4 regions of the Brachybacterium sp. GCM10030268 genome follow, and region 1 is predicted to be linked to each of the others. Evidence: riboswitches for the same ligand, from Rfam matches in the RefSeq annotation. Region 1 holds a riboswitch; each other region holds the start of a gene.

Evidence for each region. A riboswitch is a leader RNA that binds a small molecule or an ion and turns the genes downstream of it on or off. The one in region 1 is predicted to bind thiamine pyrophosphate.
Region 2: linked by a shared signal. The riboswitch ahead of ACFQRD_RS09525 (TenA family protein) and the one ahead of thiM (hydroxyethylthiazole kinase) in region 1 are both predicted to bind thiamine pyrophosphate.
Region 3: linked by a shared signal. The riboswitch ahead of ACFQRD_RS00660 (ECF transporter S component) and the one ahead of thiM (hydroxyethylthiazole kinase) in region 1 are both predicted to bind thiamine pyrophosphate.
Region 4: linked by a shared signal. The riboswitch ahead of thiO (glycine oxidase ThiO) and the one ahead of thiM (hydroxyethylthiazole kinase) in region 1 are both predicted to bind thiamine pyrophosphate.

What each region holds. Positions count from the first base shown of each region.
Region 1 covers NZ_JBHTCW010000004.1:7,086-10,284, reverse strand. Annotated here, with positions in the region: gene ACFQRD_RS07535 (dienelactone hydrolase family protein) at 1-179, opposite strand, end outside; gene ACFQRD_RS07530 (hypothetical protein) at 286-1,206, opposite strand; TPP riboswitch at 1,382-1,481, shown strand; gene thiM (hydroxyethylthiazole kinase) at 1,473-2,306, shown strand; gene ACFQRD_RS07520 (thiamine phosphate synthase) at 2,303-3,025, shown strand; gene thiD (bifunctional hydroxymethylpyrimidine kinase/phosphomethylpyrimidine kinase) at 3,093-3,199, shown strand, end outside.
Region 2 covers NZ_JBHTCW010000005.1:116,927-120,125, reverse strand. Annotated here, with positions in the region: gene tenA (thiaminase II) at 246-908, opposite strand; gene ACFQRD_RS09525 (TenA family protein) at 905-1,567, opposite strand; TPP riboswitch at 1,684-1,777, opposite strand; gene ACFQRD_RS09520 (hypothetical protein) at 2,024-2,296, opposite strand; gene ACFQRD_RS09515 (homocysteine S-methyltransferase family protein) at 2,525-3,199, opposite strand, start outside.
Region 3 covers NZ_JBHTCW010000001.1:134,421-137,619, forward strand. Annotated here, with positions in the region: gene ACFQRD_RS00650 (M13 family metallopeptidase) at 1-1,159, shown strand, start outside; gene ACFQRD_RS00655 (glycosyltransferase) at 1,179-1,745, shown strand; TPP riboswitch at 1,780-1,887, shown strand; gene ACFQRD_RS00660 (ECF transporter S component) at 1,934-2,515, shown strand; gene ACFQRD_RS00665 (ATP-binding cassette domain-containing protein) at 2,526-3,199, shown strand, end outside.
Region 4 covers NZ_JBHTCW010000003.1:120,290-123,488, forward strand. Annotated here, with positions in the region: gene ACFQRD_RS06440 (hypothetical protein) at 1-286, shown strand, start outside; gene thiE (thiamine phosphate synthase) at 384-1,061, opposite strand; TPP riboswitch at 1,188-1,294, shown strand; gene thiO (glycine oxidase ThiO) at 1,289-2,491, shown strand; gene thiS (sulfur carrier protein ThiS) at 2,488-2,730, shown strand; gene ACFQRD_RS06460 (thiazole synthase) at 2,734-3,199, shown strand, end outside.

The sequences.
Region 1 (3,199 bases):
AGCACCGCATAGCCGAGCGCGGCGAGATCTGCGCAGCGCCGCTGGATGTAGTCGGAGACGCCGAAGATCTCCTGCAGCACCACGAGGCCGGGCACCGGCTCCTCGCGGTGCTCGGGCAGCCAGAGCAGTCCGGGCAGGTCGCCGGCATCGGTGGGGATGGGCAGTGTGGTCGCGCTCACGCGATGACTGTATCGCGAGGGGCGCCGGGCACTCACTCGCCCTGCGGCCTCCCCCGCTCGGCCGCACGGCCTGGCCGCGATGCTCGGTCGCTCCGCTGGACGACGGTCACAGGGTCTCGATGCCCACCAGCAGGCCCTGGTCGTTGCCGGCGAATGCCCCGGGCGCCACCTCCAGCTCCCACTGATCGCCGCCGGCGGTGGTCGCGGTGCAGGCCACCGGTTCGAAGGTCGCGAAGGAGAGGCCGTCCTGGCAGGTCACGTCCTCCCAGTCGGCGTAGTCGACGGGGACGTAAGCATTCGGGGAGGTGAGCACCTCCAGCGTGTGCTGCGCGAGCTGCTCGGAATCCAGGTCTTCGGCCCCGAACGTCGAGCTGACGCCGAGGCCGGTGAGGGACACGGTCTCCTTCAGCAGGACCTCGGCCGGCCCGGTCAGGGCGCCGCCGGTGGTGAACAGGATCGCGACCCTGCTGCCGGCGGTGAAGTCCTCCTCGGACGGGATCCGCACCGAGTGCGCCGTCCATTCCTGGTCCGGGTCGGGAGAGTCGACGCTCGCCGGGCCCATGCACGACGCGGTGGCGCCCGGGCTGAGCGTGAGCTCGTCGTAGCACTCGGCCATCCCGCCGAGGGGCCCGGTCAGCAGGGCGGCCAGCTGGTCGGGGCTGCGCACGAGGTCGCCCTCACCGGGCTCCTCGGGTCCCAGATCGGTGACGAGCACGAGACGGGTCTCAGGCTCCGTCGGCTCCGTCGCCTCGTCCTCGTCGCCGGCACCCACCCCATCGTTCTGTTCGGCTCCCTCGTCCGAGTCCCCGTTCCCCTGCTCACTGCTGGTCGCGGCGCCCCCGCCGTCGCTGCTGTTCTGCCCGGCTCCCTGCCCTTCCCCCTGATCTGATGTCTCGGACGGTGCCCCCGCGCTGTCCTCCCCGTCGGCTCCGGCGCTCGTGCTGCAGGCCGACGCGGACAGCAGCGCCGCCCCCGCGGCGACGGTCAGTACGGTGCGGGCCCGGCGTGCGGTGCTCGTGATGGTCATGGCGTCCTCTCCGCCGACTGCGGGAGACGGTTGTCCGTCGTGGATCCGCGTCGATGCGTTGCCGCTCACACCGTCGCATCAGGTCAAGGGAAGGTCAAGAGAGTGCCATGGAACTACAGACTTGAGAGTGTGAAGATCCTGTGTGCCCCTGCGCCGCCCCCTGCTAGAGTCGCCGACCAGTGACGCGGGGTGCCGTCGAGAAGCGGCGGCTGAGAGCACACCCGTCGAACCTGCCCTGGTCTGCACCTGCGAAGGGATCGTCACCGATGACTACGAGCACGCCCGAGAACCGACTGCGCAGCGCCCTCGAGGCGCTCAGCGGGCACAGCCCGCTCGTCCACTGCATCACCAACACCGTCGTCCAGCAGATCACCGCCGACGTCCTGCTGGCCATCGGGGCCGCCCCCGCGATGGTGGACCACCCGCAGGAGGCGCCGGTCTTCGCCGCTGCGGCCGACGCACTGCTGGTGAACACCGGCACCGTGGCCGAGGGACAGGTGCAGGCGATGCCCGCCGCCGCCCGCGCCGCCCGCGACGCCGGACGGCCCTGGGTGCTCGACCCGGTCGCCGTCGGCTCGCTGCCCGTCCGCACCCCGCTGGCGCACGAACTGCTGACCCTCGGGCCCGCCGCCGTCCGCGGCAACGCCTCCGAGATCGCCGCGCTCGCCGGCACCGGCGGGGGAGGGCGCGGCGTCGATTCCACCGACACGGTCGAGGCGGTGCTCGACGCCGCCCGCGACCTCTCCGCCCGCACCGGTGCCGTGGTCGCGGTCTCCGGGGAGCGCGACGCGATCGTCTCCGCGGGTCGCACCACAGTGCTGACCAGCGGCGACGCCCTGCTCGCGCGAGTGATCGGTACCGGCTGCGCGCTCGGCGCGACCTGCGCCGCCCTCCTGGGCTCAAGTCGCGACACCGACCTCACTCCCCACGACGCGGTGCTCGCCGCACATGCCCTGCACGGCGCCGCCGGAACCCTCGCCGCGCGCGAGGCGCAGGGAGTCGGGTCCTTCGCCGTCGGCTGGCTCGATGCGCTGGACACCCTCACGCCCGCCGACGTGCTCGAGCTCGTGGGTCTTCAGGAGCAGGCGGCCCCGGCGTGATCCGGCCGTCCCTGCGCACCGCCCATGCGGCCGACTTCTCGCTGTACCACGTCACCGACTCGGCGCTGTCCGGCGGGATCGACGCGGTGCCCGGCGTGGTCCTCGCCGCCGTCCGCGGCGGAGCGGGCGCGATCCAGCTGCGGGACAAGGACGCCTCCGACGCCGACCTGCTCGAGCTGGTCCGCGCATGCCGGGAACGCCTGGCGAGCGAGCTCGGCCCTCGCGCCCAGAAGGTGCCCTTGTTCGTCAACGACCGTCTCGGTGTGGCCGAGGCCGCGCGGTGCCACCTCCACGTGGGCCAGAGCGACGTCGCCGCGGCCGCTGCCCGCGAGGTGCTCGGGGAGGAGCTGATGATCGGCCTCTCCGCCGGCACCGCCGGCCAGGTGCGCGCCGCGCTCGCGGAGGACACGGCCGACGTGCTGGGCATCGGCCCGATCCGCGCGACCGCCACCAAGGCCGATGCCGCGCCGCCGCTCGGCCTGGAGGGACTGGGGGAGTGCCTGGACCCGTGGCGGCAGGCGCGGCACGTATCGGCCGCCTCAGCTCCGCTGGCCGTCGCCATCGGCGGCATCGACCATCGCCTCGCCCCGGAGATCGCGGCGACCGGTGTGGACGGTCTCTGCGTGGTCTCGGCCATCGCCGCGGCACCCGACCCCGCTGCGGCCGCCGGCCGACTCCGAGAAGCCATCGACCAGGGCCGCTCATCCAGCAGGCCGTGACCACCTGTCCGCGGACCCCGGCTCCCCACCGGCCCGGCTCCGCAGCACACCCCAGGAGGACCGCCCCATGCGACCACCCACAGCACTGACCATCGCCGGCTCCGACCCCAGCGGCGGCGCCGGCTTCCAGGCCGACCTGAAGACGTTCACGGCACTCGGCGTCTACGGCACCAC
Region 2 (3,199 bases), on a different contig from region 1:
GATTGCTGTCCTTCGAATGGACCGCCGTCGGCGGGGTCATTCGTCCGATCGCAGCGGGTTCGCCTCTCGGGTACGGCGACCACACAGGGGATGTCGTGGCAGAGCGCGGATCATCCTCGCGCCCTCGCGATGAGAAACCGGTTTCCCGCTGATCTTGGGTGCGACCATACTGTGCCGCTGGCCTCGTATCAACCCTCGATGGCGGGCGGGAACCGATTTCTGGCTGCCCGCCGCGGCGTGGCCCCTCACTCCACGGCGCCGTCCAGCGCCTGCTGCCAGAAGGCGGATTCGAGCCGGGTCGCGGTGCGGAACACCGTGGCCACCTCCTCGAATCGCTGCTCGGTGAGGGACCGCGCCGCCAGGACGTCGAGGTGGGCGATGGCGTCGCGCGCGGCCTGCTGGAACTCCTCGCTCGCGTACTCGGCGATCCAGTCGCGGTAGGGGTGCTCCGGCTGCTCCTCGAGGCGGGGAGCCAGACGGGCCCCGATCTCGGCGTACCCGATCGCGCACGGGGCGAGGGCCACATTCAGATCGAGCTGGTCCCCGACCTGCCCGCTGTCCAGCACGTACCGGGTGTAGGCGACGGTGGCCTGCTTCTCGGGTGCGGCGTCCAGCTGCGAGCGATCGATGCCCCAGCTCGCGGTGAGCCGCACATGCAGCTCGGTCTCGGCCAGGGTCGTCGCGAGGGCATCGGCGGAGTGCTGGATGTCCTCGAGCCGTCGGCTCTTGAAGGCGGCCAGCGCGTTGGCCCGCGCGAACTGGACGAGGAACAGGTAGTCCTGGATCAGGTAGTCCTGGAATGCGGCGAGCGGCAGTGTGCCCGCGCCGAGCTGCTCGACGAACGGGTGGCGGGTGTAATCGTCCCAGTCGGGCAGGGCGGCGGACCTGAGATCGTCGAACAGGCTCATCGTGCCTCCCCGGTGAACGGGTGGAGGTAGGACTGCTCGAAGAAGTCGAGCTCGAGGGCGACGGTGCGCTCGAAGAACTCCCGGGCCCGCTCGGGGCTGCCGGGTCCTGCTGCGTCGAGCTCGGCGTGCAGGAAGTTCACGAAGCCGGCGAAGTCCGGGTTGTCGTGGAGGTCGATCCATTCGGAGTGGACGAAGCTGCTCGGCCGCGGGTCCGGAGCGGCGGCGGCCCAGTCGTGGTAGAGCCATTCGGTGACCACCAGCACGGCGAGGATCGCGGCATAGTCCCGGGTCTCGGCGGCTTCGCGGAAGATGGTGGTGAAGCCGGTGGTCGCCAGCGTGTCCGGGACGGTTGCGCGGTCGTGCTCGCTCACGCCCAGGGACTCGAACGCGCGCAGGAAGTAGGTGTTCTCGTCCCCGGCGACCTCGCCGACGAACTGCGAGAGTCGCAGCCGGGCCTCGAACGCGGGAGCCTCGGCGATGCCGGCGCCGAGGAGCACCAGGAAGCTGTCGAGGAAGCGATGGTCCTGGATCAGGTATCCGGCCATCACCTCATCGGGGATCGACCCGTCGTGGAGCTCCGCCACGAAGCGGTGCTGGACGGCTCGGGTCCAGGTGGGTTCGCTGGCCCCACGGAGGTCGTCGGTGAAAGAGGTGGACATCGGGACTTCTCCTCGTCAGTCGATCCGTCCGGATGGGAGCTCCCGATCCGGTGACCCGGGGCCCGACCTCGAGGCGCGCTCGCGACGCGGCGAGCGGCGCAGTGACGCAGTGACGCAGTGCGACGTCATGACATCCCTCCGCGAGCGCTAACTCGATCAGGTTCGTCGGGTGTGATCTCAGCCCCTGGCGGGGCACCCCGTGTCGACGACGACCTTACCCCGACATAGCAGGAGCCGCCCCGGGACCCCGGCGCTGGGGCCGGGTCCCGGGGCGGCTGAGCGGGGCCGTGATCGCCCACGTCGATCCCCGGAGGGTCACCGATCACGCGACGAGACTCCGCATGACCGATGGGTCGGAGATCAAGCGATCAGGTGGGCCGACGGTCTCGCCGATCAGGTGGGCCGACGGTCCCGCCGGTCAGCGAGCGGCGTCCCGCTGCTTTGGCGGGTCGCCGTTCACTCGGAGTCGAAGGCGCCGTCGTCGGCCCCGAAGGCACTGTCCTCGGAGCCGTCCTCACCGGTCGCCTCGGGGGCGTAGTCCTCGTCGAGCGGGACCTCGCGGCGCTGGTCGAGGACATCCGCTGGATCGGCGTAGGCGGAGGTGACGGAGCCGAGCTCCTCGGAGCCGAGGGCGTCCGTGGTCCCGTCGTCCGGCAGGGCATCGACCTCCTGGTCCAGGGCGTCCTCGAGCGGGGCCTCGGGGGAGTGCTCGTGCGGCGTGCTGGTCATCGTCCTGCTCCTTTCCTCCGGTGGTGTCCGGTCACTGGCAGTATCCGATATTCCGCGCCGATGATCGACTGCTCCGGCCCGCGATCGCTGGAAGCTCAAGCCCTCGCGCCGGGCGGAGCCCCGAGCGACGTCGGGCCGAGTCCCGAGCTCTTCGGGCCGAGTCCCGAACTCTTCGGGCGGAGCCCGGAGCCTCGTCGGGCCGGACCCGTACCTGCCCGGGGCCGACGCTCAGGCGCGCGAGCCCAGGCCGACGATGTGCTCCGGGAGACGCTCGTTGCTGCCGTACATGAAGTGGTTCTCCATGCGCTCGGAGTAGCGGCTCGCCTCGGTGGTGCGGCCGACGGCCTCGGCGACCTCGCGGATGTGGATCGGGGCTGCGCCGCAGCACACCCCGAGGTAGTTCACGCCCAGCTCCAGCGCCTCACGGGCGAAGGCGCTGATCTCGTAGCGGTTGGTCAGCAGCGGATCCAGGGCGGTGGGGAAGGTGCGCCCGTGCGGGGAGGGCACGGCCGCGGCGGGGTCGGAGAGGTTGAAGAACGTCGGCTCCTCCTCCGTGGTGCGGTACGGGATCGGCAGGGCGCCGACGTGGCAGTCCACGGCCTCGCGGATCTCGCGCAGCCACGGCAGCATCGTCGCCGGCCCGCGGAAGCAGTTCAGGCCCACCACGTCGGCCCCGGCCTGCTCCAGGCGCTGTGCGGTCTCGACGATCCCGGCGCCCTCGGCCATCTCCTGGAACGCCATCGGGGCGAGGGTGATCACCACGGGCAGGCCGGAGGCCTTGGCGACCTCGAGCGCGGTCAGCGCCTCCTCGGCGTAGTAGAAGGTCTCCCCGACGATCAGGTCGGCCCCTTCCTCGACGGCCCAGCCGACCATCTCCTCGAACATGCCTCGGACCTCGCGCTG
Region 3 (3,199 bases), on a different contig from region 1:
GGCCGGCGAGGACCTCGCCGTGCTGCGCACCTGGCTGGCCCTCCACGCCGTCTCCTCGTACGCCCCCTACCTGCCCGCGGCCATCGTCGAGGAGGACTTCGCCTTCTTCGGGAAGGTGCTCTCCGGCGCCGAGGAGCTGCGCGAGCGCTGGAAGCGCGGCGTCGCTTTCGTCGAGGGCGCCGTGGGCTTCGCCGTCGGCCGCGAGTACGTCGACCGCCACTTCCCGCCGGCCCACAAGGAGCGCATGACCGCCCTGGTCGATGCTCTGCTGGAGGCCTACCGCAGCTCGATCGGGACCCTGGAGTGGATGACGCCGGCCACCCGGGAGAAGGCGCTGGCCAAGCTCGAGAAGTTCACACCCAAGATCGGCTACCCCGAGCGCTGGCGCGAGTACGACGGGCTCGAGGTGGTCCCCGGCGACCTGGTCGCCACCGCGCGCGCCGCACGCCGCTTCGACGCCGACTACGAGTACGCCAAGGTCGGCGGCCCCATCGACGAGACCGAGTGGCACATGACGCCGCAGACGGTCAACGCCTACTACAACCCCGGGCGCAACGAGATCGTCTTCCCCGCCGCCATCCTGCAGCCGCCGTTCTTCGACGGCGAGGCGGAGGACGCCGTGAACTTCGGCGGCATCGGCGCGGTCATCGGCCACGAGGTCGGCCACGGCTTCGACGACCAGGGCTCGAAGTACGACGGGGACGGCAACCTGGTCACCTGGTGGACGGCCGAGGACCGTCAGGCCTTCGACGACCGCGCCGCCACCCTCATCGCCCAGTATTCCGAGCTCTCCCCGCGCGACCTCGACGACTCCCACCGCGTCAACGGCGCCCTCACCATCGGCGAGAACATCGGCGACCTCGGCGGTCTCTCCATCGCCGTGAAGGCGTACCTGGCCAGCAGGTCCGCCGAGGAGGCCGCGGCCGAACTGGACGGGTACACCGGTCTGCAGCGCATCTTCCTGTCCTGGGCGACGGTGTGGCGGGGCAAGAACCGCACGCAGGAGGCGATCCGCCGGCTCGCGGTGGACCCGCACGCGCCGATGGAGTTCCGCTGCAACACGGTCGCCGGCCATCTCGACGAGTTCCACAGCGCCTTCGGCGTGCGCGAGGGCGACGGGATGTACCGCGCCCCCGAGGAGCGGGTGTCGATCTGGTGAGCACGACGGTGAGGATCCCGTGAGGCCCGAGGCGCCGTTCTACGTCGGCACCACCAGGCCCTCCTGGGTCGGGTGGACCCGCATCGCCCTGACCCTGCTGTTCGGTGCGGTCCTGGCGCTGGTGCTGGCCCAGCGCGGCCTCGTGGCCGCCGTGCCGCCGACCGCCGGGGTGTTCGCCCTGCTGGCGCTGTGGACCTGGATGGGCCAGCACACGCGCTTCATCGTCGACGACCGCGGCCTCACGGTGAGCCTCGGCGGGTTCCTCCCGCGCCCGACGTGGCCGCTGGCCGGCTTCCGCACCGTCCAGTACCGCATCGTGCCGCAGCCTGCCGTCGGGGCGAGCCTCGGCGGCTACGGATGGCGCCGCGGCATGGTGATCCCCGCCCGGCCCGAGGAGCTGCGGCCCGTCGGCGACCGGAAGCTGCTGACCGGCGGTGAGACGCGGCAGTCCTACCGCATGGTCGTCACCCGGCCGGGGACCATGGTCGAGATCGTCGGCCGCGAGGGCACCGGGTATCTGCTGACGCCCGAGGACCCCGAGGCGACGGCCGCGGCCATCGACCAGGCGATCCGGGCGCGGCGCTGACGCCACCGCCGAGGGAGTATCCTGAGTGCTGGTCATCCACTGACAGGGGAGCACCAACGGGGTGCTGAGAGTGCGCGAACCTGCGCAGACCCTCGAACCTGATCCGGTTCACACCGGCGTAGGGAGTCGGGATATCCGTGCGGCATCGATGATGCCGTGCGCCCCTTCCGTGAGAGGAAGGAGAAGTGATGACACGCTTTCGCACCATTGATCTGCTGGTCACCGTCATGATCGGGGCAGCCTTCGGCGTCGCGTTCCTGGGGTACGGCCAGCTCTACACCCTGATCAGCCCGCTGACGATGGCGTTCCGCCCCGCCGAGGGTCTGCTGGTGGGCATCTGGTTCCTGCCCGCCGTCCTCGCCGCCCTGATCGTCCGCAAGCCCGGCGCGGCGCTGCTGGCCGAGATGATCGCGGCATGCCTCGAGATGCTGCTGGGCGGCCAGTGGGGCTGGGGCACCGTGGTCTCCGGCCTGCTGCAGGGCGGCGGCGTCGAGCTCGCCGTCGCGCTGACCGCGTACCGCCGCTTCACGCTGCCGGTGGCCGTCCTCGGCGGAGTCCTCGCCGGCGGTCTGGAATGGATCTGGGAGCGCTTCGCCTACTACCCCGAGATGAGCTGGCCCTTCGCCCTCATCCTGCTCGGGTTCTTCCTCGTCTCCGGCGCCGCGCTGGGCGGCGGCCTGGGCTGGGCCGCGACCCGTGCCCTGGTGGCCACCGGCGCGGTGGATTCGCTCGCCGCGGGACGGGAGCACGCCCGCGCCGCCGCGGCGTGAGGACTGCGGCGTGAGAACCAGGGAATCCGCCGCCGGGGCCGCGCTTGCGCTGTCCCGGCTCAGCTGGCGCCCGAACTCGCGGCGGGAGCCGACGGTCGCCGACCTCGACCTGAGCATCCCCGCCGGTCAGCGCGTGCTGCTCGCCGGCGCGAGCGGCAGCGGGAAATCGACGGTGCTGCGCGCCCTCGCCGGTCTTCTCGATGAGGAGGCCGGCGAGCTCTCGGGGCACATGGCGGTCTCGTCCCGGCCCGGAGAGCGCGGCCTGCTGCTGCAGAATCCCGCGCACGCGCTGGTGGCCGCGACCGTGGGCCGCGATGCCGCCTTCGGGCCCGAGAACGCGGCCCTGCCCCGGCCGGAGGTCCACCGGCGGGCCGCGGCGGCGCTGGATGCCGCGCAGGTGGACCTGGAGCCCTCGCGCGGCCCGCTGGAGGCCTCCGGCGGGCAGCAGCAGCGCATCGCCCTGGCCGGCGCCCTCGCGCTCGGCCCGGACATGCTGCTGCTGGACGAACCCACGAGCATGCTCGACGCCGAGACCGCCCAGCAGGTGCGCTCAGCGATCCTGGCCAGCGCCGAGGGCCGCACCCTGGTCGTCGCGGAGCACCGGGTCGAGCCCTGGCTGGATCACGTGGACCGTCTGGTGGTCCTCGGCGAGCAGGCCCGGATCCTCGCCGACGGGGACCCGCG
Region 4 (3,199 bases), on a different contig from region 1:
CCCGAACTCCGTCGCCGGCCAGGGCGGCGCCCCGGTCACCGTGCGCCGCACCGAGCTCGCCTCAGGACACCCGCTCGCCGCCCGGCTCGCCGACACCCGTGCCCAGAGCGTGCTGACCACAGTGCACGCCGACGACGACAGCGTGCAGCAGGTCAGCGTGTATGTCACCGGCAGCGAGGTGCTCACGATGGAGGCGCTGGACCCGGCCGCCGAGGACCCGCCGCTGGAGTTCCGGCCCGTCGACGCGGGCGACCTGGTCGCACTCGCCGCGGCCGTCGTCTCCTGAGCGCCTCCCGCAGGATTCGCCGGCCCGCGCGCGGCCCATCGCGCTGGTCAGAGGCTTCCGCGGGGCCCCTCAGCTCGTGAGGACGTCTCAGCGTCGGTCAGCTCGTGAGGGCGTCCCGCAGCGTCCGGGCCGCTGCCTCGGGATCGTCGGCCTCGGTCACGGCGCGGACCACCACGATCCGCTCGACACCGGCGCCGAGCAGCTCGGGGACACGTTCCGCGTCGACTCCGCCGATGGCGAAGAACGGCTTCGCGTCCCCCGTCCGCTGGGCGGCGGCGCGCGGCAGGTCGAGGCCGACGGGGGCGCGGTCCGGCTTCGTCGGCGTCGCCCACACCGGACCGGTGCAGAAGTAGTCCAGACCCGCATCGGCGTCGGCCGCCTCCATCTGCTCGATGGTGCGGGTCGAGCGGCCGATCAGGACGTCGCGGCCCAGCAGCGCACGGGCATCCAGCGTGCTCAGGTCGCCCTGGCCGAGGTGGAGGATGTCCGCGCCGGCCAGCGCGGCGACGTCGGCCCGGTCATTGGCCGCCAGCAGCGTGCCGTGCGCGTCGGCGATCGGCCGCAGCGCCCGCAGGGCCTCGACCTCGGCGCGGGCCTCGGCCGCCTTGTCCCGCACCTGCAGGATGTCCACTCCGCCGCGGAAGGCGGCCTCGGCGAAAGCCAGCAGGCCCTCGAGCCCGCGCGAGAGGTCGACGCAGACGTACAGGCGGGAGGCGCGCAGGGCTTCGCGGCGCCGGGCACCGGCCTCGCTGGTCGCCGACGAGTGAGCGTTCATGGGCACAGCCTGGCACAGAGCGTGACCGGGACCCGGAACCTCCGGCCTGCCGGCGCCGTGCCGCCGGCACCGTGCCGCAGGCACTGGCCCGCCGGCTCGTCGGCGTCTGCGCCGGCGCGTAGACTCGAGGGGTTCCGTGGGAGCCCGAGACGCCGGGCTGAGAGGGCGCAGCGCGCCGACCACCAGCACTGGATGCGGATCATGCCGCCGTCAGGAGGAATCTCAGGATGCGTGCCATGCATGTCGCCGTCATCGGCGCGGGCATCGTCGGCCTGCTCACCGCCGCCGAGCTGCGAGCGCGTGGTCACCGCGTGGAGATCCACGCCGAGGGGGTCGCCGACGGGGCCACGTTCGCGGCCGCCGGGATGCTCGCCCCCGCCGCGGAGATCCAGGTCGGGCAGGGCCCGCTGTGGGCCATCATGCGCGAGGCCTCCCAGGCGCACCGCGATCTCGCGAGCCGCCTCGCCGCGCGCACCAGCGTGGACCCCGGCTACCGGGACGATTCGACCGTGATGATCGGACGGGACCACGCCGACGCCGCCGCGCTGCGCGACCTGGCCGAGATCCAGCGCTCCACCGGAGCGGCCGTCCGCGAGCTCACACCCCGGGAGCTGCGCCGTCTCGAGCCCGCCCTGGCCCGCGGCATCGCCGGCGCGCAGCTGATCGAGCACGACCACCAGGTCGACCCGCGGCGCCTGGCCGCCGCCGTCCAAGACATCCTGGCCGGAGCGGGCGGACCCGGGGACGGCCCCGCCGTTGCCATCCACCGTCGCCGCCTCACCTCGCTCGAGGAGATCGACGCCGAGCGGATCGTGCTGGCCGCAGGGCTGGGTGCGGGAGAGATCGCGGGCCCGCACCGCCGCCTCGGCCTCGCCCTGCGCCCCGTCCACGGCGACATCCTGCGCGTGCGCGTGCCGACCTCGCTGCTGGCCCCGGGCGAGGACAACCTGGTGGCCCGCACCGTGCGCGCCACCGTGCGGGGACGATCCGTCTACCTGGTCCCGCGCGCCGATCGCCACCTGGTCATCGGTGCCACCAGCCGCGAGGACGACCTCGCCGGCACCTCCACCGGCGGCGTCCACCAGCTGCTCCAGGACGCGATCGAGATCGCCCCGTCCGTGCGGGAGACCGAACTGGTCGAGGTCACCACCCGGGCACGCCCCGGCACCCCCGACGACCTCCCGCTGCTGGGCCCCGTGCCCGGCGATGACCGCGTGATCGTCTCGACCGGCTACCACCGCCACGGGATCCTGCTGTCCGCTTGGGCCGCCCAGCGCACCGCCGAGCTGCTCGAGGACCCCGCCGCGCCCCGCTCGCAGCTGCTCGACGCGGTCCGGCCCGAACGCTTCACCATCCCACCGCCGACGGCGTCCCTCCCGCCATCCCCCGTACCCAGCGCCACCGCCTCATCCGCCCAGGAGAACCCATGAATCTGTCCCTGACCGTCAACGGCGACGAGGTCGCACTCCCGCCGGGAAGCACCGTCCGCGACCTGGTCAGCTCCCGCCTCGGCCAGGAGATCGGCGAGGACGGCCGCGCGAGCGACGGCAGTCCGCTCGGCGTCGCCGTCGCCCTGGACGACACCGTCGTGCCCCGCACCCGCTGGGCCACGACGCCCGTGCCCGATGGCGCGCGCTGCGAGTTCGTCACCGCCGTGCAGGGAGGCTGACCCATGACCCGTCCCTCCGCACGTCCCGACCTCGCCGACGACTCGTTCACCATCGCCGGCACGCCCCTGACATCGCGCCTGATCATGGGCACCGGCGGGGCCACCGACCTCGCCGCGCTCGAACGCGCCCTGGTCGCCTCCGGCACCGCGCTGACCACCGTCGCGATGCGCCGCTTCTCCGCGGCCACCGGCAACTCGGTGTTCACGCTGCTCGAGCGGCTCGGGATCAAGGTGCTGCCCAACACCGCCGGCTGCTTCAGCGCCCGCGACGCCATCCTCACCGCGGAGCTCGCCCGTGAAGCGCTGGAGACGGACTGGATCAAGCTCGAGGTCATCGCCGACGAGGACACCCTCCTGCCCGACGGCATCGAACTGGTCGAGGCGACCGCCGAGCTGGTCCGGCGCGGCTTCACCGTGCTGCCCTACACCACCGACGATCCCGTCCTGGCCCGTCACCTCGCCGACGCCG